4 regions of the Kitasatospora sp. NPDC091257 genome follow, and region 1 is predicted to be linked to each of the others. Evidence: riboswitches for the same ligand, from Rfam matches in the RefSeq annotation. Region 1 holds a riboswitch; each other region holds the start of a gene.
What was found. Region 1 has a riboswitch for cyclic di-AMP ahead of ACIQOV_RS15550 (M23 family metallopeptidase). Riboswitches for the same ligand answer to the same signal wherever they lie in the genome.
Positions count from the first base shown of each region.

Region 2: another riboswitch for cyclic di-AMP. It lies ahead of ACIQOV_RS12895 (peptidoglycan DD-metalloendopeptidase family protein); the one in region 1 lies ahead of ACIQOV_RS15550 (M23 family metallopeptidase).
Region 3: another riboswitch for cyclic di-AMP. It lies ahead of ACIQOV_RS22255 (transglycosylase family protein); the one in region 1 lies ahead of ACIQOV_RS15550 (M23 family metallopeptidase).
Region 4: another riboswitch for cyclic di-AMP. It lies ahead of ACIQOV_RS05475 (NlpC/P60 family protein); the one in region 1 lies ahead of ACIQOV_RS15550 (M23 family metallopeptidase).

Region 1 is NZ_JBIVVI010000280.1:2,853-8,315, reverse strand. Features, by position in the region: gene ACIQOV_RS15560 (GNAT family N-acetyltransferase) at 1-556, opposite strand, end outside; gene ACIQOV_RS15555 (hypothetical protein) at 599-1,474, shown strand; gene ACIQOV_RS15550 (M23 family metallopeptidase) at 1,597-2,445, opposite strand; cyclic di-AMP (ydaO/yuaA leader) riboswitch at 2,458-2,616, opposite strand; gene ACIQOV_RS15545 (YiaA/YiaB family inner membrane protein) at 2,826-3,116, shown strand; gene ACIQOV_RS15540 (alpha/beta fold hydrolase) at 3,247-4,074, shown strand; gene ACIQOV_RS15535 (TetR/AcrR family transcriptional regulator) at 4,155-4,721, shown strand; gene ACIQOV_RS15530 (SpoIIE family protein phosphatase) at 4,919-5,463, shown strand, end outside.
Region 2 is NZ_JBIVVI010000211.1:3,732-9,194, reverse strand. Features, by position in the region: partial or broken gene ACIQOV_RS12900 (amino acid permease) at 1-227, opposite strand, end outside; gene ACIQOV_RS12895 (peptidoglycan DD-metalloendopeptidase family protein) at 615-1,607, opposite strand; cyclic di-AMP (ydaO/yuaA leader) riboswitch at 1,610-1,810, opposite strand; gene ACIQOV_RS12890 (MFS transporter) at 2,102-3,643, shown strand; gene purB (adenylosuccinate lyase) at 3,651-5,090, opposite strand; gene ACIQOV_RS12880 (HelD family protein) at 5,200-5,463, shown strand, end outside.
Region 3 is NZ_JBIVVI010000486.1:539-6,001, reverse strand. Features, by position in the region: gene eno (phosphopyruvate hydratase) at 1-1,111, opposite strand, end outside; gene ACIQOV_RS22255 (transglycosylase family protein) at 1,455-2,360, opposite strand; cyclic di-AMP (ydaO/yuaA leader) riboswitch at 2,366-2,534, opposite strand; gene ACIQOV_RS22250 (cytochrome P450) at 2,756-4,156, opposite strand; gene ACIQOV_RS22245 (SDR family NAD(P)-dependent oxidoreductase) at 4,456-4,878, shown strand; gene ACIQOV_RS22240 (MazG family protein) at 4,883-5,463, opposite strand, start outside.
Region 4 is NZ_JBIVVI010000070.1:675-6,137, forward strand. Features, by position in the region: gene mmuM (homocysteine S-methyltransferase) at 1-776, opposite strand, end outside; gene ACIQOV_RS05460 (hypothetical protein) at 952-1,317, shown strand; gene ACIQOV_RS05465 (NYN domain-containing protein) at 1,230-2,507, shown strand; gene ACIQOV_RS05470 (NlpC/P60 family protein) at 2,706-3,743, shown strand; cyclic di-AMP (ydaO/yuaA leader) riboswitch at 4,081-4,234, shown strand; gene ACIQOV_RS05475 (NlpC/P60 family protein) at 4,245-5,381, shown strand.

The sequences.
Region 1 (5,463 bases):
GCCACTCGTCGGCGAGCAGCGCGTAGAGGAACGAGTCGGACCAGACGCCGTCCTTGAACGCGTCGTGCCGCAGCCGGCCCTCCAGCCGGAAGCCCAGCCAGGTGAGCACCTTCACGGAGGCGTCGTTGTCCACGGCGACCCGGGCGGCCAGCCGGTGCAGGTCCAGGGCGCCGAAGGCGAAGTCGCAGAGCAGGCCGACGGTCTCGCCCGCGTAGCCGCGGCCCCAGGACCCGCGGGCCAGCACGCACCCGAGCTGAGCGGCGCGGTGCCCGTCCAGGGTGAGCGAGGCCTGCCCGATCGGCGTCGCGTCCGCCGGCTCCTCGGCGTCGGCGAGCCTGGTGACGGCGAGGCGGTAGGTGTCCCGCTCCTCGGCCATCGCCTCCTCCAGGTAGAGCTCGATCTGGTCGGCGCAGTCCTCCCGGCCGCTCGGCCCGAAGGGCAGGTGGCGGGTGACCTCCGGGTCGCCGAACAGCGCGTGCAGCGCGTCCACGTCGTCCTCGGTGAGGTGGTACTCGCGGACGGCCAGTCGCGGGCCGGTGAGTCGTACGGGGACCATGGCTGCCGACCCTATCCCCGCCCGGCGGCTACCGTTCGGACTATGAACGACGAAGACCTGCGGCTCGCCCCCCGCACCAAGGCCGCCGACCTGCTCGCCTGGGCGGCCGGGCAGGACCGCGCGCCGGTGGCCGAGGCGCCGCTGCGCGCGGTGCTGGCGCTGCTGGAGCTGGGCGACGGCAGGATGCACGACGGCTGGCCGGAACTGACCTCCGACGCGGTGGAGCACCTGCTGTACGAGCGGCTCCACCTGTACGTCCAACCCGCTCCCGAGGAGGACCCGCTCGCCTACGGCGACGCCGTCCGGCTGCTGATCGACCACCAGCGGGCGGCCCGGCGGCTGAACGCCAAGCGCCAGGAGCGGCTGCACGAGGAGGCCGAGTGGCAGGGCGAGGTCGCGGCCGGGCTGCTGCGCCGCGCCGACCTGGTGACCTGGCCCCGGCTGTACGCGGTGCTGCTGCACGCGTACGGGGTGGACGTCACGGACGGGGCGGCGGTGCGGGACTGGCTGGCCGGCTTCGCGGAGCTCGCGGAGGAGGACCGGCTGGCCGCGTACGAGGCGCTGGTGCCGGCCGGCTGGCTGGACGAGCCGGACGAGCAGGGCTGGGGCCCGGGCCGGGTGCTGTCGGTCGGCATGGCCACGGACGGCGCCCGGCGGCTGCTGGAGCAGGGCCTGATGCGGCGCAGCTACCGCAACCTGGCCGAGCTGACCGCGCAGGGGCGGCCGATGCCGGACGAACTGGCCGGGGACTTCGGGCAGTTCGAGGAGGCGGCGGTCGACGCGGCGCTCGACCTGTTCGGCGGGTGGACGGTGCCGGGGCTGCCCCGGCTGCTGGTGACGGAGTTCCCGGAGCTGGCGCCGGAGCCGGGCCAGGAGGAGATCGAGGCGTACCTGGCGCAGCTGCCCGCCGAGGAGTGAGACCTCGCACGAAGGCCCCGGCCCGGAGCCGCTGCTCCGGGCCGGGGCCTTCTCGCGTGCGCGTCGGGTTTCTCGCGCGGGTGCGCGGGCCTCTCGCGGGTGCACCGGGTTTCTCGCGCGGGTCAGGGGTTGAGGCCGCGCTGCTGGAGCCAGGGCTCCGGGTCGACCGGGGCGCCGCCGCCGGGGCGGACCTCCATGTGCAGGTGCGGCCCGGTGACGTTGCCGGTCGCGCCGACCTTGCCGATCTGCTGGCCGGGGGCGACCTTGCCGGAGCCCTTGGTGATCGAGGAGAGGTGGCAGTACCAGATCTCGGTGCCGTCGGGCAGGGTCTCGACGATCCGGTAGCCGTACGAGCCGGCCCAGCCGGCCGAGGTGATGGTGCCCTGGCCGAGCGCGTAGACCGGGGTGCCGGTGTCGGCGGCGAAGTCCAGGCCGGTGTGCAGGTTGGCCCAGTAGCGGGCGCTCTGGCCGTAGTGGGCGGAGAGCCGGTAGTCCTTCACCGGGAGGGTGAGGGCGGCGGCCTTGACCCGCTCGGCCTCCTCGGCGGCGCGCTTGGCCTCGGCCTCCTTGGCGACGGCCTTGGCCTCCGCCTCCTGCGCGGCCTGGAGCCGGGCGGTCTCCTCGGCGGCGGTGCGCTGGCTGTCGGCCTGGTGCTGGATGCGGGCGGCGAGCGCGAGTCCGGGGTCGGCGGAGAGGGCGACCGGGGTCTCGTCCGGGGCCTCGACGGCGGGGGCGGCGGCCGGGGTCGCCGAGGCGAAGCCGGTGGCGCCCAGGGTGGCGGCGACGGCGGTGACGCCGAGCAGTGGGGAGGCTCCGCGGGTCTGACGCGGCATCCGGTGGCGGTTGGTCTCGACCTCCGCGGGGAAGTCCTCCGGGCCGAAGGCCTCGGGGCCGTCCGTGCCGGGGTGGTCGAGGAGCTGGGTACCGGCTGCGAAGCCGGCCGGGTGTGCCGGGGTGTGCGTCGACGCCACGGAGGCGCGCTCCTTTCCTTCCTTCGCGCCTACCGGGTTAGCTGACGGGTTCGGAGCAGGAAGGTCTCCTACGGCTGGGCCGGGGCCCCGCCGATTCACCCCAAGGAACGTGGTTCCCCGGCTCCCTGACCTGCCCGGAGGCGGGTCGGCGGGATTAGGCGACGGCGCACGGTGCCGTCTGGGTACGGCGTTGACAACCGCGCTGCGTTATCAAACGTTAATCCTAGGAGGCTCTGATTCCAAGCCATCCGTTCGGAGCAGCCTAGGGCAAAGTGATCGGACGTCAACGAACGACACCGGCGAACACCCCCCTCGCGCACGGTCCCATCTGAGTACTCCTACTCATGTGCACCCCGGCCGGGCGGCCACATCCTGGCGCCATGAGCACATCGATGCAGACCCGCACCACGGCCGCGTACCACATCCAGGCCGTCCTCTCCTTCGCCCTGTCGGGCGTCGCCCTCGCCGTCGGGATCGCCTACCTGCCGGTCGGCGGATGGACCAGGGCCTTCCTCGGGATCGGCCTCCTCTACACCGTCACCTCGGCGTTCACGCTGGCGAAGGTGATCCGGGACCGGCAGGAGTCCAACGAGATGGTCACCCGGGTGGACCAGGCCAGGCTGGAGAAGCTGCTCAGCGAGCACGACCCGTTCAAGGTGGAGGGAGTCTGATCATCCCTTCCGCTCCTTCCGCTCCACCCCTCACCCGGCCGTTCGCTTGACGGCTAAGGCTATTAGCCTTAGCTTTATGGCTATCGGCCCGCGCGCCGATGTCCCGCACCGGCGGCCCGAGGAGGACCCCATGAACGGCACCATCACCCCGAGCACCCAGTACCTGACCGTTCCCGGCGGCCGGATCGCCTTCGACGACACCCGGCAGGGCGACGGCACCCCCGTCGTCCTGCTCCCGGGCATGCTCGACAGCCGGGCCGCCTACCGGCACCTGCGTCCGCTGCTCGTCGCCGCCGGCCACCGCGTCGTCACCGTGGACCTGCGGGGCTTCGGCGAGTCCTCCGTCGAGTGGGACGACTACGGCCCGGCCGCCATCGCCGGCGACGTCCTCGCCCTGCTCGACCACCTCGGCATCGAGCGCGCCGTCCTCGCCGGGAACTCCTACACCGGGGCGACCGTCGTCAGGGCCGCCGGGGACGCGCCCGAGCGGGTCGCCGGGATCGTCCTGCTCAACGCCTTCGTCGAGAACCCGCCGCCGGGCGCCCTGATGCGCGGCGTCATGGGCCTGATGGGCGCCGCCCTCGTCCACTGGCCGGCCTCCTGGGGCTTCTACCTGCGCCGGATGGCCTTCCCGGGCGCCAAGCCCGCCGACTTTGACGCGTACGTGGACGGACTGGTCGCCGCGCTGCGCACCCCGGGGCGGAAGACCGCCACCCGCGGGTACGTCCACGGCGACTCGGCGCCGGTCGGCTGGACGGCCGCGGTGCGGTGCCCGGCGCTGGTGGTCATGGGCAGCAAGGACCCCGACTTCCCGAAGCCGGAGCTCGTCGCCGACCGGCAGGCCGCCGCGCTCGGCGCGCGCAAGGTGATGATCGAGGGGTCCGGGCACTACCCGATGGCCGACAACCCGACGGCCACCGCCGACGCCCTGCTGCCGTTCCTCGCCGAGCTCGGCTGAGCCCCGCCCGGCCCCACCGCCCGCTCCTGCCCGACCCCGCCCGATCCACCCGACGTCATCCGTACGGAGAGCCCGAACCCATGCCCCGCGTAGGACTGACCCCCGACCAGGTCGTCGACCACGCCCTCGCCCTCATCGACGAGCAGGGCGCCGAGGCCCTCACGCTGGCCTCCGTCGCCGCCCGGGCCGGGGTCGCCACTCCCTCGCTGTACAAGCACGTCAGCGGCGGCCTCGCCGCACTGCGGCTACTGATCGCCGTACGGGTCACCGGGGACCTGGCCGACCGGCTGGCCGAGGCGGCCGTCGGGCGCAGCGGGGACGACGCCGTCGCCGCCGTGCTGCGCGCCTACCACGCGTACGCCACCGCGCACCCGCACCGCTACAACGCCCTCCCCCAGGCCCCGCAGCCCGACGACGACCTGGCCCGCGCGGGCGCCCGGCTCGTCGGCGTGATCATCGCCGTCCTGCGGGAGTACGGCCTCGAAGGCTCCGAGGCGATCCACGCCGCCCGCACCGTCCGCTCCCTCGCCCACGGCTTCGCCTCCCTGACCACCGCCGGCGGCTTCCGGCTGGCCGAGGACCTCGCCACCACCCACGACCGCCTCATCGCCACCCTCACCACCGGCCTCCGCGCCTGGCCCGCGTAGGAGGCCGGCCCGCACGGACCCGGAGGGCGGCACCGCCCGCGCGCCGGACGTCGGCCGGGCCGACTTCCCGCGCCGGGCCGCGCCCGGACGACCGCCGGTGCGGACGGCCACCTCGCCGGTGCCGGTGCGACGGCCCGGTCCCCGTTCACCCCTTGAGGAACCATTCACCGCTTGGGGAAATGGGGTATTAAGGGTCAGTGCCCCTGGAGCCCGCCGACAGTCCGACCGCGCGCAGTGCGATGCGCTGCGTGCGCCTGCTGCTCGGCTGCACCAGCGCCGCCGAGTTGCTCGGCACCGTACTGGCCGAGGGCCCGAGCTGGATCACCGGCGAGGGGTCCGCGCTGTACCTGCTGGACTCCGCCGGGATGCTCCGGCTGACCGCCTCGCACGGGCTGCCGGACTGGGCGCACGAGCGCTACGGCGTGGTCGATCCGGCCGGGGAGCTGCCCGCCGCGATGGCCCTGCGGCTGCGGCGCCCGTACCTGCTCAGCCCCGAGCACACCAGCGTCGACTACCCGAACGCGAACGCCGGCCTGGGCACCGGGATGGTCGCCGTGATCGCCCTGCCGATGGTCGTGGACGAGCGGCCGATCGGGGTGCTCGCCCTCGCGCTGGCCCACCGGGGCACCGTCCCGCGCCGTGACCTGGACGTCCTGGAGACCGTCGCCGAGGCCTGCGCCCACCGGCTCTCGCACCTGCTGGACCATGCCGACGCCCATCTCCCGCACGGCACCCGCGCACC
Region 2 (5,463 bases), on a different contig from region 1:
ACCACGGTCGCCACGATGTACGCGGCGGGCGCGCCGGCGCCGTTGCCCTGCCCGACGATGATCGGCAGGTTGCCCGTCATCGCGGTGATCGGGGCGGCGGTGGCGAGTGCCATGAACACCACGCCGACCAGGCCGACCGAGTCCGCCTTCAGCCGGTCGACGCCGCCCGTCCCCGGCCGCTCCCGCCCGGCCCTCTCCCCCGCCACGTCCCCGCTCCGGACCGCCATCCGGCCTCCTCGCCTCCCGGACCCGCCCGACCGCCGGACCGGCCGGACGCTGACCGTCCGACAGCATGGCGCGCCGGAGCAGCCCAGCGATCGGGCCGACGGCCCGCCGGAGCAGTCGAGTTGACGCCACGTTCGACCGGTCGAACGACGCTCCGGAACCCGCCGGACGGCCGGGGCACGACCGGACGGGCCCGGAAACGGCAGCGGCCGGCCCGGCCGCACGAGGAGGTCCTCGTACGGCCGGGCCGGCCTGGGCGTGTCCCGCGCCCATGTCCGCCGTGCGGCGATCACCCGGTCGAGCGGTCACCCGACATGACCATCCCGGAGGATCGATTCGCCCCGCAGCAGCGGTGGTTCCGAAAACCCTCGGGGCTCAGCGGCCCCGGGTCAGAGCGCGACGCCGTGCGCGCGCAGGTAGGCGACCGGGTTGATGTCCGAGCCGTACTCCGAGCCGTTGCGGATCTCGAAGTGCAGGTGCGGGCCGGTCACGTTGCCGGTGGCGCCGGAGAGGCCGATCTGCTGGCCGACGGTGACGGCCTGACCGATCCTCACGCCGATCGAGGAGAGGTGCGCGTACTCGGCGTAGTGGCCGTCGGCGAGCTTGATCTCGACCTCGTTGCCGTAGGCGCCGCCGTTGCCGGCCTTGACCACGACGCCGTTGGCGACGGCGCGCAGCGGGGTGCCGGTGGAGGCGACGAAGTCCTGGCCGGTGTGGTGGCCGGAGGCCCACATCGAGCCGGCCACGCCGTAGGCGGTGCCGAGCTTCGGGTTGGCCAGCGGGGCGACGAAGCCGGAGGTGGCGGCGGCGACCGGAGTGGCGGTCACGACCGCGGCCGGAGCGGCGACCTGCAGCTGGGTCTGGAGCTGGGCGGAGGGCTTGGCGGCCTCGGTCTTCACCTGGACCTGGGCCTGCGGCTTGGCGGCCTGGGTCGCCGGAGCGGCCGGCTGGGCGGGCTTCGCCGGGGCGGCCGGCTTGGCCGGGGCGGCGTCGGCGGCCGGCGCGGCGGCGTGGCCCGACAGCGCGAGCTGCTGGCCCGGGAAGATCAGGTTCGGGTTGGCACCGACCACCGAGCGGTTCTGCTCGTACAGCGCGTGCCAGCCGCCCTCGACGTTCTTGGCGTCGGCGATCTTGGACAGGGTGTCGCCGCTGACGACGCGGTAGCTCTCCTGCGCGGCCGGGGTGGCCGGGGCAGCGGCCGGCGCGGCCGACTTGGCGTCCGTGGAGGCGGCGGCCTGCGCGGCCGGGGCGGCCGGAACGGTGTGGGCCTGGGCGCTCACCGCGGTGACGAGCGGGAGGGCGAAGGAGACACCGGTGACGGCGGTCGCGATGCCGATACGGGCGGCGCGGGGCAGGGCGATACGACGAGCCTGAGCAGGCATGGAATTTTCCTCTCCGACGCCTGCGAGGTGAGCTGTCGGGTTCGGGCTGGAGTTGCCCGGCCGCATGCGCGGCTTCACCCCTAGCCGGTCCTGGACGCCCGCGCCCTGAGGCGCGAACTCCGGTCCGGCGACTTACCTGTGGGTCCCCCGCTCCTGCCGTACAGAGTTCGTTTCGAACCACCGGGCAGCGGCAGGACTCGGCGTTCCACCCGGTGGATCCGTCCGGACTGGCCGGGCGGTCGCTGAACTAAAACCCATCCGTTCGGGTGAAGCAATGTCGATCTCTTGAAAGGGCAACCATCTCCCCCGTTCCGGTGACCCTCCGCAGACCGGACCCCACGGTGCGTACACAACCCATTCACCCCCCGCCACTGATCCACGACCCTGCGCCGAGATCGGCGACGGACCGCAGCCACCCGTTCACGCACCGCCGACCGTCAACACACCCACCGGTGACCCTTGTCACGTGCGCCCCGGCAGCGCAGGATTCGCCCGTGGCCACCTCCGAGGCCGGCACCCTGCGCCTGGGCACCGCGCAGGGTCGCTGGGTACTACTGGCGACCGTGCTCGGCTCCAGCATGGCGATGCTCGACGGCACCGTGGTGAACGTCGCCCTGCCCCGGATCGGCGCCGACCTCGGCGCCTCCCTGGCGTCCCTGCAATGGACTCTGAACGCCTATCTGCTCACCCTGGCGGGCCTGATCCTGCTCGGCGGCGCGCTCGGCGACCGGTACGGGCGGCGCAAGGTCTTCCTGATCGGCGTGGTCTGGTTCGCCATCGCCTCCGCGGCCTGCGCCGCGGCGCCGAACATCCACGTGCTGATCGCCGCCCGCGCCGTCCAGGGCATCGGCGGGGCGCTGCTCACCCCCGGCTCGCTCGCCATGCTCCAGGCCGTCTTCCACCCCGACGACCGCTCGGCCGCGGTCGGGCTCTGGTCCGGCCTCGGCGGGGTGTCCGCCGCGATCGGCCCCTTCCTCGGCGGCTGGCTGGTGGACGGCCCCGGCTGGCGCTGGATCTTCCTGTTGAACCTGCCGCTCGCCGCCGCCGTGATCGCGGTGACCACCCGGTCGGTGCCGGAGACCCGGGACGAGGCCGCCACCGGCCGCTTCGACGTGCTCGGCGCCGTGCTCGCCGCCCTCGCGCTCGGCGCGATCACCTACGCGCTGACCGCGGCGGGCGAGGGCCTGTCCCCGGCGGTCTGGGTCAGCGGGGTGATCGGGGTGGTGCTCGGCGTCGCCTTCGTGGCCGTCGAGCGCCGGGCGCCCGAACCGATGCTGCCGCTCGGGCTGTTCTCCTCCCGGCTGTTCACCGCGGTGAACCTGGTCACCCTGTGCGTGTACGCGGCGTTCAGCGGCGTCTTCTTCCTGCTGGTGGTGCAGCTCCAGATCGTGTCCGGGTTCTCGCCGCTGGTCTCGGGCTTCGCCCTGGTGCCGATCACCGTGCTGATGCTGGCGCTGTCCGCGCGCGCCGGGCGCCTCGGCAAACGGATCGGCCCGCGCGTCCCGCTGACCGTCGGCCCCCTGCTGTGCGCCGCCGGGGTGCTGCTGATGCTGCGCATCGGCCCCGACTCCTCGTACTGGGTGGACGTGCTGCCCGCCGTCACGGTGATGGGCTGCGGGATGACGCTGCTGGTCGCGCCGCTGACGGCGACCGTGCTGGCCGCCGTCGAGGTCCGGCACGCCGGCATCGCCAGCGGGGTCAACAACGCCGCCGCCCGCGCGGCCGGCCTGCTCGCGGTGGCCGCCCTGCCGGCGCTGGCCGGGCTGAGCGGCGACGCCTACCGGGTGCCCGCCGCGGTCGACTCCGCCTTCCACACCGCGATGCTGATCTGCGCGGGCCTCCTGGTGGCCGGCGGGCTGATCGCCTCCGCGACCGTACGGGGCAATGTGCTCGCCCCCGAGGAGCAGCCGGTGGCCGAGCCGAACTGCGACTGGCCGTGCGGACCGACCGCCCCGCCGCTCGACCCCGGCCACGTCCCCACGACGCGCGAGGGCCCCGCCACCGGTCCGGCGGCAGGGCCCTCGACTCTGAACTGACCGAGCGTCAGAGGATGTCGGCCGGCGCGTACTTGGCGGCCTCCGGGTAGGCGGCCGCGACGGCCTCCACCTGGCGGACGACCTCGGCGACCTGGGCACCGGCCGCGCCGGTGAAGGACAGCCGGTCGGCCAGCAGCGCGTCCAGCGCGGCCCGGTCCAGCGGGATCCGCTCGTCGGCGGCCAGCCGGTCCAGCAGCTCGTTCTCCCGGGCGCCCGCACGCATCGCCAGCGCGGAGGCGACGGCGTGCTCCTTGATGACCTCGTGCCCGGTCTCCCGGCCGACGCCCGCGCGCACCGCGCCCATCAGCACCTTCGTGGTGGCGAGGAACGGCAGGTAGCGGTCCAGCTCGGCCTCGATCACGGCGGGGAAGGCGCCGAACTCGTCGAGGACGGTCAGGAAGGTCTCCAGCAGGCCGTCGAAGGCGAAGAACGCGTCCGGCAGCGCGACCCGGCGCACCACCGAGCAGGAGACGTCGCCCTCGTTCCACTGGTCGCCGGCCAGCTCGCCGGTCATCGAGGCGTAGCCGCGCAGGATGACGGCCAGGCCGTTGACGCGCTCGCAGGAGCGGGTGTTCATCTTGTGGGGCATCGCGGAGGAGCCGACCTGGCCCTCCTTGAAGCCCTCCGTGACCAGCTCGTGGCCGGCCATCAGGCGGATGGTCTTGGCCAGGCTGGACGGCGCGGCGGCCAGCTGGACGAGGGCGGTGAGCACCTCGAAGTCCAGCGAGCGCGGGTAGACCTGGCCGACGCTGGTCAGCACGTTCTCGAAGCCGAGGTGCCCGGCGACCCGGCGCTCCAGCTCGGCCAGCTTGTCGGTGTCGCCGCCGAGCAGGTCCAGCATGTCCTGGGCGGTGCCGACCGGGCCCTTGATCCCGCGCAGCGGGTAGCGGGCGATCAGCTCCTCCAGGCGGCGGAAGGCGACCAGCAGCTCGTCGGTGATCGATGCGAACCGCTTGCCCAGGGTGGTGGCCTGCGCGGCCACGTTGTGCGAGCGGCCGGCCATGACCAGCTCGGAGTGCTGGGCGGACAGCTTGGCCAGACGCACCAGGACGGCCACCGTGCGGTCGCGCACGTGCTCCAGGGACTGGCGGATCTGGAGCTGCTCGACGTTCTCGGTCAGGTCCCGGGAGGTCATTCCCTTGTGGATCTGCTCGTGCCCGGCGAGGTCGCTGAACTCCTCGATCCGGGCCTTGACGTCGTGGCGGGTGACCCGCTCACGGGCGGCGATCGAGCCGAGGTCGACCTGGTCGATCACCCGCTCGTAGTCGGCGACGGCGGTGGCCGGCACCTCGACGCCGAGGTCCTGCTGGGCCTTCAGGACGGCGAGCCACAGGTGGCGCTCGAGGACCACCTTGTGCTCGGGGGACCACAGCTGGGCCAGGGTCGCCGAGGCGTACCGGGAGGCCAGGACATTGGGGATCTGGGGCTTCGCGCTCACGCTTCGCAAGAGTAACAGCCGAGGTCACGCCGAACGTCGGCGGCCGGGGTAGGCTGGGTCAATTGAGCGCCTTTCAGATGGCGCACCGCAACCTTCTCACCGCAAGGATACCACACCGATGAGCGAACATCCAGCGGCCGCGGGAAACCCCGGCGACGCCCTCGCCGCGGCCCTGCGCACCGAGCAGGCCCGCCTCACCCGGCTCTACTCCCGGCTCGACACGGTGCGCGAACGGGCCCGCCGCATCGCCGACGGCGCCCACGACGGAGCCACCCCCGGCGGCACCCACCAGGCCCGGCTGGAACGCGAGGTGCGCGCCCGCGAGGCCGCCCGCCACGCGGCCCGGCTGGACGCGGTCGAACGCGGCCTGTGCTTCGGCCGC
Region 3 (5,463 bases), on a different contig from region 1:
CGTCCTCGGTCTCGCCGGAGCGGTGCGACATCATGCAGCGGTAGCCGTTGCGCTGGGCCAGCTCGACGGCGTCCAGGGTCTCGGTCAGCGAGCCGATCTGGTTCACCTTCACCAGCAGCGCGTTGGCGGTGCCGGTCTCGATGCCGCGGGCCAGGCGGGCCGGGTTGGTGACGAACAGGTCGTCGCCGACCAGCTGGACCTTGTCGCCCAGCTTGTCGGTCATGGCCTTCCAGCCGTCCCAGTCGGACTCGTCCAGCGGGTCCTCGATGGAGACCAGCGGGTAGGCGGCGACCAGCTCGGCGTAGTACTCGATGAGCTCGGCGGCGGTGAGGTCCTTGCCCTCGAACTGGTAGGCGCCGTCCTCGTAGAACTCGGAGGAGGCGACGTCCAGGGCCAGCGCGACGTCACGGCCGGGCACGTAGCCGGCCTTCTCGATGGCCTCGACGATGAGGTCCAGGGCCTCGCGGTTGGAGTCCAGGTTCGGGGCGAAGCCGCCCTCGTCACCCAGACCCGTGGACAGGCCGCGCTCCTTCAGCACGCCCTTGAGCGTGTGGTAGACCTCGACGCCCCAGCGGACGGCCTCGGAGAAGGACTCCGCGCCGATCGGGGCGATCATGAACTCCTGGATGTCGACGTTGGAGTCCGCGTGCGACCCACCGTTGAGGATGTTCATCATCGGGACCGGCAGGACGTGCGCGTTCGGGCCGCCCAGGTAGCGGAACAGCGGCAGGTCGCTGGCCTCGGAGGCGGCGTGCGCGACGGCCAGCGAGACGCCCAGGATGGCGTTGGCGCCGAGCGAGGACTTGTCCGGGGTGGCGTCCAGGTCCAGCATGGCCTGGTCGATCAGGCGCTGCTCGGTGGCGTCGTAGCCGACCAGCTCCGGGCCGATCTGCTCGATGACGGCCAGGACGGCCTTCTCGACGCCCTTGCCGAAGTAGCGGTTCTTGTCACCGTCACGCAGCTCCAGCGCCTCGAAGGCACCGGTGGAAGCACCCGACGGGACAGCGGCACGACCCGTGCTGCCGTCGTCGAGGCCGACCTCGACCTCGACCGTGGGGTTGCCGCGGGAGTCGAGGATCTCACGGGCTACGACGACATCGATGGACGGCACGAGGCATCTCCTTGCGGAAGCAGGGTCCGGTCTGACGGTGGTGCTGTCAGCAGGACGATTGCGGAGTCGTTACGACCAGAGCCTAACCGCCCGGGCTCCCGGGGCCACGTCCGCCTCGGTCCCGTCTCAGCGTGTGGCCCCACTACCCACCGGTAGTTCACCTGCTTGTCCCAGCTTGTCCCACCGGAGCGGGCGAATGCGGACGAAGGGGACCGGTAGGACCGGTCCCCTTCGGACGGCGGGGTGAGGCGGCGTCGGCGCCGGGCGCGGCGGGCGGGCCGGCGTCGAGCGAGCCGGCGTCGAGCGGGCCGGCGTCGAGCGGGCCGGCGTCGAGCGGGCCGGCTCAGCCGAGGTGCAGCACCTGGCCGGGCATGATCAGGTTCGGGTCGCCGCCGACCGTGCCGTGGTTCTGCTCGTACAGCGCGTGCCAGCCGCCGGACACGCCCTGGGCGGCGGCGATGGTCGACAGGGTGTCACCGGCGCGGACGGTGTAGTCGTGGCCGGTGGTCTGCGGGGCCGACTGCGCGGCCTGCGGGGCGTACTGCGGCTGGGCGGCGGCCTGGCCGGCGTACTGCTGGTAGACGCTCTGGTGGCTGGTCCAGTACCAGGCGCCGTTGCTCTGGTACCAGTACACCTTGGCGTCGGCGTCCCAGCCGGCCTTGCCGGAGAAGCCCGGGGTCTGCGGCTGCGCCTGCTGCTGCGGGGCGGCCTGCTGGACCGGCTGCGCGGCGGGCTTCGGGGTCTGCTTCTGGGCGGCGGGCTGCTGCGCGACCGGCTTCTCGGCCGGCTTGGCGGCGGGCTTCGGGGTCTGCTGCTTGGGGGCGGACTGCGGCTTGGCGTCCGAGGAGGTGTCGACCGCAGCCGGGGCGCCACCCTTGGTCAGACCGGCCTTCTGGGAGCAGACCGGCCAGGCGCCCGGGCCCTGCGAGGCCAGCACCTTCTCGGCGACCGAGATCTGCTGGGTCTTGCTGGCCTGGTTGGCCTGCGGCGCGTAGGCGGTGCCGCCGTACGCCTTCCAGGTGCTGGAGGTGAACTGGAGGCCGCCGTAGAAGCCGTTGCCGGTGTTGATGCTCCAGTTGCCACCGGCCTCGCACTGGGCGACGGCGTCCCAGGTGGAGGCGGGGGCGGCGGAGGCGCCGGTGGCGGTGAGGAGCGGCATCGCGAGTCCGACGCCGGCCACACCGGCGACGGCGATGGCCTTCTCGGCCTGGGTGCGACGACGGTGACGGCCAGTTCCAACGAACAGCATGAAGAGGTCCCTCTCCGCACGCCTGCGAGGTGAGCTGTCGGGTTCGGACCGGGAGGTGGCCCGGCCGCCGTACGCGGAAACGATTCCGCTCGGGCGGCTTCACCCCAAGCCGTGGGGAGACGGCAACAAACCTGGTTCCCCCGCCCCTGCCCAGGGTTCTGGTCGGTTTCCCGTGGCGCGGCGGGCAGGACTCGGCGTTCCGCGTACGAGGTCCGCAGCTGCGAACTCCAGGGAGAGTAGACAGATCATCAGACCAATCACAAGCTCATATCGTCGATATCACACAATAATTACGGCGCGTGTTCGATCGCCTACCAACGGCGGTGTTATGTCCGGATTGATGGGTGTTCACACCCCCGTCAGCAGGCGGTTCGCGACGTCCCGTCAGTGCGATCTCAGCACGTCGGAGGCGTGGCGGGAGTGTTCGGCGAGGCCTGCGGAGAGGCCTGCGAAGGAGCGTGCGGAGGGGTCCGCGGAGAGGCCTGCGGAGAGGCGTGCGGGGAACGGCTCTCCGGACTGAATTCCACCGGGAGTTCGCGCAGCCCACGCATGATCAGACCACCGCGCCACCGCAGGTCGTCCGCGTCTTCCGCGAGCCGGAGATCGGGCAGCCGGGAAAGCAGCGTGGTCAGCGCGGCACGACCCTCCAAGCGGGCGAGCGGAGCGCCGATGCAGTAGTGGATGCCGTGCCCGAAGCCCAGGTGGGGGTTGTCCGTCCGGGCCAGGTCCAGGGTGTTCTCGGCCGCGAACCGGGCCGGGTCGCGGTCCGCCGCGGCGAGCACCACCAGCACCGGGTCTCCGACCGGGATGTCCACCCCGCCGATGGCCAGCGGACGGGTCGCGAACCGCCAGGTCGCCATCTCCACCGGTCCGTCGTAGCGCAGGAGTTCCTCGATCCCGGTCTCCAGCAGCGCGCTCTCCCCGCGGGCCACCGACTCCTGCAGCAACCGGCGCTGCTCCGGATTGCGCAGCAGGGCGTACGTGCCGTTGCCGATCAGGTTCACGGTGGTCTCGAAACCCGCGAACAGGAGGATGAAGGCCATCGCCGCGGCCTCGTTCTCGGTCAGGTGCTCACCGTGGTCACTGGCCCGGATCAGGCCCGAGATCAGGTCGTCCCCGAGGTCCGCGCGCTTGCGGTGGATCAGCTCCAGCAGGTACGCCCGCATCCGCTTCACCGCCCGCCCCACGCCGCCGCGCCGGCCGCCGCCGTGGCCCGGCTTCGTGTGGCGCACCATCATCCCGGCCCAGTCCCGGAAGTCGTCCTGGTCCTCGGCCGGCACGCCCAGCATGTCGCAGATCGCGTAGATGGGGAGCGGGAAGGCGAACTCGTGGATCAGGTCCGCCGAACCGCGCTGCGCGAAGCCGTCGATCAGCCGGTCGGTGAGCTGCTGCACCCGCGGCTCGAACTCGGCCACCCGGCGCGGGGTGAACGCCTTCGACACCAGCCTGCGCAGCCGGGTGTGGTCCGGCGGGTCGATGTTCAGCAGGTGGGTCATCAGGTCCGCCTGCCGCTCCCCCGGGATGCCCACCCGGCCGGTGCGGTGCGCCTGCTCGCTGTGGTGCGCCGGGTTCTTCGACAGCCGGCTGTCCGCGAGCGCCTGCCGGGCGTCCGCGTACCGGGTCACCAGCCAGGCCTCCACCCCGCTCGGCAGCGTGGTGCGGTGCACCGGGGCGTGCTCGCGCAGCCAGGCGTAGGCGGGGTACGGGTCGGAGGCGAACTCCCAGGTGAACAGCTGCGGGGCGGTGGCGTCGGACGGCGTGGCGGCGGGCCGGGCGGAGTCGGGCTGAGCTGGCATGGACCGACCGTATCCGGTGCGACGGGCACGCCCGCTCCGGCGGGCCGCCGCTCCTCCCGCCGACGGTCCGCGGCCGTCCTGCCGATGCTCCGTGGACGGCCCATGGACGGCTCATGGACGGCCCGTTGACTGTCCGCGGACGGTCAATGGACAGCTCTTGGCCGACTCTTGGCCGCAGTGCGGGCGTGAGCCTGGTCACCTGCGGGGTAATCCCTGTTGCGGAGGGTCAGGACGTGCCTACGATCCTCCGCAGTACGCGTGGGCGCCGGTGCGGTGTCGCCCACAGGGAGGAGCAGGCCATGCGGGTCAGCGGGTCAGTCGTCGTCATCGCGGTCCTCGACGGCGGTTCGGGCGCGGGACTCGCCCGCCGGTTCGCCGCGGCCGGCGCCTCCGGAATGCTCATCGCCGACCAGTACGCCGGCATCGCCGAGGACCTCGCCGCCGAACTCGACCGGCCGGGCTGCCCCGTCGTCGGCGTCTGCGGCGACATCCGCCGCCCCAGCGACGTCGCCGCCCTCGTCGACACCGCCGAGAAGCACCTCGGACCGATCGACCTGTTCGCCGTGGCCGGCCCGGACGGCGAGCGGATCATCTCGCTGGCCGAGCTGCCCGACCACCTCGACCTGGAGCGGCTCGCCGAACTCGTCGTCCTCGTCGGCGAGGCCATCGGCGAACTCGTCCCGCCGCAGCGGTGCCCGGAGCACACCGCCACGGCGGCCTGAGCGCCTACTTCCCGTCGGGCTCCCCGGCCGAGTCCCCGTCGGGCTCTCCGTCGGGCTCTCCGTCGGGCTCTCCGTCCGGCTTGAGGCCTTCGGCCGCGCGCACCGCGTCCCGGTAACCGCGCGCGGCCGACCGCAGCGCCGCGTCCACGTCCACCCCGGCGTCGTGCGCCCGCTGCGCCACCGCGAGCAGCAGCCGGCCCGCCGAGTCGGCGGTCAGCTCGACCGGCAGCTCGTACGACTCGTCCGGCACCCCCGTGAAGCCGGCCCGGCGCACCCGGGACACCAGCTTCGCCGCGTACGCCAGCGCGGGCAGCCCGGCCGGCACGCCGTCCAGCACCGACTCGCGGTCCGCCTTCTCGGCCGCCTTCAGCTGCTCCCAGTTCGCCTCCACCTCGGCGGCGCCGCCGGCCTCGACGTCCCCGAACACGTGCGGGTGCCGGTACATCAGCTTCTCGACGATGTCCCCGGCCACGTCGTCGACGGTGAACGGCTCGGTCGGGTGCTCCTCGGCGATCCGGGAGTGGAAGAACACCTGCAGCAGGACGTCGCCCAACTCCTCGCGCAGCGCCTCCCGGTCCCCCTCCT
Region 4 (5,463 bases), on a different contig from region 1:
CGGGCGGCGTCCCAGCTCTCCCCGCTGTTCGGGTAGACCACCACCGGCTTCCCGGTCACCTCGGCGGCCACCGCCACCGCCCGGTCCGCGTCCTGCGGCGTGCAGCAGTTGACGCCCACCGCGACCACCTCGTCCACCTCCGCGGCCAGCGCGAAGGCCTCCGCCAGCGGCTGCCCGGCCCTGGTCCGGTCGCCCTCGACGCTGTACGACAGCCAGGCCGGCACCCCCAGTCCGCGCACCAGCCCCAGCAGCGCCCGCGCCTCGTCCGCGTCCGGCACCGTCTCCAGCGCCAGCACGTCCGGCCGGGTCGCCGCCAGCACCTCCAGCCGCGGCCGGTGGAAGTCCGCCAGCTCCGCGACGCTCAGCCCGTACCGGCCCCGGTACTCCGAACCGTCCGCCAGCACCGCCCCGTACGGACCCACCGAGGCCGCCACCCAGCGCCGCCGCCCGCCCGGCTCCGGCCGCGCCGCCTCCCGGGCCAGCTCCACGCTCCGCGCCAGCAGCCGCGCGGCCTGCGCCCGGTCGACCCCGCGGCGCGCGAAGCCCTCGAAGCTCGCCTGGTAGCTCGCGGTTATCGCGACGTCCGCGCCCGCCGCGAAGTACGCCCGGTGCGCCGCCACCACCGCCTGCGGGTCGTCCGCCAGCAGCCGCGCCGACCAGAGCTCGTCCGAGAGGTCGTGCCCGGCCGCCGCCAACTGGTTCGACATCCCGCCGTCGAGCACCAGCGGACCGGCGGCCAGCGCGGCGGCGAAGTCCGGCGGGGGAGCAGTGGGCATCTCGGTCTCCTCTGGAAGAGTTCCTGGTCACAGCCTAGGGGTGGGCGCCCCCGGGCCGGGCAGGAAAACCATTTGCCGCCGGGGAACGCACTCGCTACGTTGTGCTCAGCCCGAGAAGAACAGCACCGGCAGAACAGGCCCGGTGGCACCGGCGACCACGGAGAGGAGCCCGGCGATGGCAGCGGACGACCAACCGCCCCCCACCGGGCCCGGAGCCGAGCAGCAGTGGCTCGCCGCGTACGACCCGCGCGCCTACGCCCCGATCGCCGTCACCGTGGACGTGGTCGCCCTGACGTTGCGCCACGGCGGCCTGCACGTCCTGCTCGTCGAGCGCGGCGCCCCGCCCCACCAGGGCTGCTGGGCGCTGCCCGGCGGCTTCCTGCGGCGAACGACTCCTCCGAGCCCGCGGCGGAGCACGCCGTCGAGAAGCTCGACCGGCCGCTGCCCGAGGGCGTGCGCCGACGCGTGGTCGGGCTGGCCTCGGACGCGCTCGGCGGGCTGCCGGCGGGCGAGCTCCCGCAGAGCCTGCGTCAGTACGTGAAGTTCACGCCGGCGCGGCGGGCCAAGTACGCGGCCACCGCGCTGGCGGCGGCCCTGGAGGCGGAGCCGGCCTTCCGGGTACGGATAGCGGAGCGGCTGCGCCTCGGGCAGCCGGACCTGGTGAAGGCGCTGGAGTCGGGCACTGTCCCGAGCGCCGCCGATCCGATGGACGTCGCGGCCGCCGCCTACCTGGTGCGTTCGGCGGGCTGGAGCCGGCTGGTGGCCGAGGCCGGCGAGGAGGCCGAGCGGGCCGGCGCCGAGGACGCGGCCGCGGAGTCGGCCCGGCTGGTGGAGAAGCTGCACGCCGAGCTGGCCGAGGTGCGGGCCTCCGCGCGGGCGGACGTGGACCGGCAGCGGGCCGAGTCGGACGGCGTCCGCAAGGAGGCCGAGTCGCTGCGCAAGAAGGTGCGGTCGCTGGAGAGCGACACCCGCCGGGCGCAGGCCGAGACCCGCCGGGTGGCCGGCGAGCTGGAAGCCCTGAAGGCGCAGACCGCGGCCGAGCGCGGTGCGGCCGAGACCGAGGCGCGCAGGCTCAGGCACCGGGTCTCGGAGCTGGAGAACGCGGTCGAGCAGGGCCGCCGGTCGGCCCGTGAGGGGCGCAGCGTCGAGGACATGCGGCTGCGGCTGCTGCTGGACACCGTGCTGCAGTCGGCCCAGGGGCTCCAGCGGGAGCTGGCGCTGCCGGTCTCCCAGATCCGCCCGGCGGACCTGGTGGAGGCGGTGGTGCCGGGGGCGGCCTCGCCCCACGACGTGGCCCGGCGCGGGCTGGCCGAGGACGATCCGGCGCTGCTGGACCAGCTGCTGGCGATCCCCCAGGTGCACCTGGTGGTGGACGGCTACAACGTGACCAAGACCGGTTATCCGACGCTGCCGCTGGAGCAGCAGCGGATCCGGTTGCTGGGCGGGCTGGCGATGCTGGCGCAGCGCACCCAGGCGGAGGTCACCTGCGTGTTCGACGGGCAGGACCTGGACGTCCCGGTGATCATGGCGCCGCCGCGCGGGGTCCGGGTGCGGTTCAGCCGGACCGGGGAGACGGCCGACGAGCTGATCCGCCGTCTGGTGCGGGCCGAGCCGCAGGGCCGTCCGGTGGTGGTGGTGTCCACCGACCGGGAGGTCGCGGACGGCGTGCGGAAGGCGGGCGCGCGCCCCGTGGCCTCGGTGCTGCTGCTGAACCGGCTGGCGCGCCCCTGACCTCGACCGGACGTGCGATGCCTGGTCAGGAGTGGTTCCGGGGTGGTGTGCGGGTCCCGTGTCGTCAGTGTGCGGACCGGAGTTCACACCTACGGGGGAGTGGCAAAACGGATAGATCTTCACTAGGGTCTGGCGTCAAACCTATTTTCCGGAATCTCATCCCATCAGGTGAGTCCGTTGGAAGAAGGAGCAGGACCCTTGGCCTCCCACCGCCGTCCCAAGCAGCCGAGCCGCGCGCGGATCTCCGTGCTCACCGCTGCTGCTGCGACCGCGGTCGCCCTCTCCGCGCAGGTGGCCGCGCACGCCGCGCCGCAGCCGAACAAAACGGACGTCAAAGCGCAGATCGACCAGCTCCAGGAGGAGCAGGAGCAGGCGGCGGAGAAGTACAACGGCGCCAAGGAGCGGGCCGACCAGCTGCGCAAGCAGGCCGACCAGCTGCAGGACCAGGTGGCCCGCAGCCAGGAGCAGATGACCCAGCTCCAGGGCGGTCTCGCCGAGGTGGCGGGCGAGCAGTACCGCACCGGCGGCATCGACCCGTCCGTCCAGCTGATGCTCACCTCCGACCCGTCCGGCTACCTGGAGAAGGCCTCCACCGTCCAGCAGGCCAGCAGCAGCCAGGCCGAGGCGCTCAAGGGGCTGCTGGACCAGCAGCGCCGGCTGGACCAGGAGAAGGTCGAGGCCTCCGCCGTGCTCGCCTCGCTGGACACCACCACCAAGGACCTGAACCAGGCCAAGGCGGACGTCAACACCAAGCTGAAGGCCGCCCAGGACCTGCTGAACTCGCTGAGCGCCACCGACCGCGCCGCGCTGAAGGCCCAGCAGGCGCAGGACGACCGCGCCTCCCGCGGCAGCGACCGGGTCGACCTCAGCAGCCTGCCGCCGGCCAGCGGCTACGCGGCCGTGGCGATGGCCAAGGCGATGAGCAAGCAGGGCTCGCCGTACGTGTGGGGCGCCACCGGCTCGACCACCTTCGACTGCTCGGGCCTGATGGTCTGGGCGTACGGGCAGGCGGGCGTCTCGCTGCCGCGCACCTCGCAGGAGCAGGGCCACTACGGCACCCGGGTGCCCTCGCTGGACCAGGCCCAGCCGGGCGACCTGGTGGTCTACGGCAACGACATGCACCACGTCGGGATGTACATCGGCAACGGCATGGTGGTCCACGCGCCGCACACCGGTGACGTGGTGAAGGTGATGAAGGCCGACGCGATGTCGATCAACACCATCCGCCGGGTCTGACGGCCCGACACGCCCGCGGGCCCCTCCGGGGGCTGTGAAAAGCGCCACCCCTCGCGCGGGGGTGGCGTTCGGCTTTCCGCCCCTTCGCGGCCACATGCTGAGAACTGATCAGCCTTCTGTGTGCCAGTGGTCACCATCGGTCATTTTCACAGAAGAACTTGGGAAATCTTCGGTCTTTTTTCTGACAAGGATTTGAACGGATCACGGTTCAGTTACTAGGGTCGTGCCCTGAACCACCGCACTGTCGATCGCCCAGCCAGGGTGGCGGCGGTGGTTACCGTCGAGTTCGTGAGGCAGCGGGGCAGGTCGAAGCGACTGCCCGACAGGGGAGCCCAGTGGTTTGGGGGCGCTGCGGAGCGGAGCCGGGGAACCACGTTCCTCCGGGGTGAATCGACGCCAGGTCGGCCGATGGAACGGCCGTGAGGCGTCGTAGGGCATGCTTCCGGCCCGAACCCGTCAGCTCACCCGGTAGGCGGACGTAGGAAGAAGGAGTCCGCCTTCGTGGCGTCCCATCGTCGTCCCAAGCCCGCAGGCCGCGCCCGGGTCTCGATCCTGACCGGTGTCGCCGCGGCAGCCGTCGTCCTCTCCGCTCAAGGTGCCCACGCCGACCCGCAGCCGACCAAGGAACAGGTCAAGGGGCAGGTCGACCAGCTCAACGAGCAGGCCGAGATCGCGACCGAGAACTACAACGCGGCCCAGGCCAAGCAGCAGGAGCTGGAGAAGCAGGTCTCCGGCATGCAGGACCAGGTGGCCCGTCAGCAGGCCCAGGTCACCGAGCTCCAGGGCGGCCTGGCCGAGATCGCCGGCGAGCAGTACCGCAACGGGGGCATATCCCCGACCGTCCAGCTGATGTTCTCCTCCAGCCCGGACACCTTCCTCAGCCAGGCCGACGCGCTGAACCAGGCCGGCAGCACCCAGAAGGGTCAGCTGAAGGAGCTCCAGGAGCAGCAGCGCAAGCTCGACCAGGACCGCAACGAGGCCCAGGGCAAGCTCGCCGAGCTGGAGTCGACCACCCAGCAGCTGAAGGCCTCCAAGGAGGAGGTCCAGGGCAAGCTGAAGGCGGCCCAGGACCTGCTCAACACGCTGACCGAGCAGGAGCGCCAGGCGCTGCGCCAGGCCGAGGAGAAGGCCGCGGCCGACGCCAAGGCCAAGGCCGACGCCGCCCAGGCCCAGCAGCAGCAGGCCGACCGCGCCTCCCGCGACAACAGCCGCGGCGACCTCGCGACCGGCTCGTCCGGCTCGTCCGCCTCGACCGCCTCCTCCCCGGTGAAGGTGGCCCCGGGCAGCTCGCGCGGTGCCGCCGCGCTCTCGGCCGCCGCCTCCAAGATCGGCAGCCCGTACGTCTGGGGCGCCACCGGCCCGGGCTCCTTCGACTGCTCCGGCCTGATGGTCTGGGCGTTCAACCAGGCGGGCGTGTCGCTGCCGCGCACCTCGCAGGCGCAGGCCTCGGCCGGCACCCGGATCGGCTCGGACATCTCCCAGGCCCAGCCCGGCGACCTGCTGATCTTCTACACCGACGCCCACCACGTCGGCATCTACGCGGGCAACGGCCAGGTGCTGCACGCGCCCAAGCCGGGCGCGTCGGTGCGCTACGAGGCCGTCACCAACATGCCGCTGGCCTCCATCGTGCGGGTCTGATCACCGCTCGGACGCTTCCAGGCCCGGCCTCCCCCAGGGGAGGCCGGGCCTGCGGTTTTTCCTGCGGCTTTTCCCGAGGGCC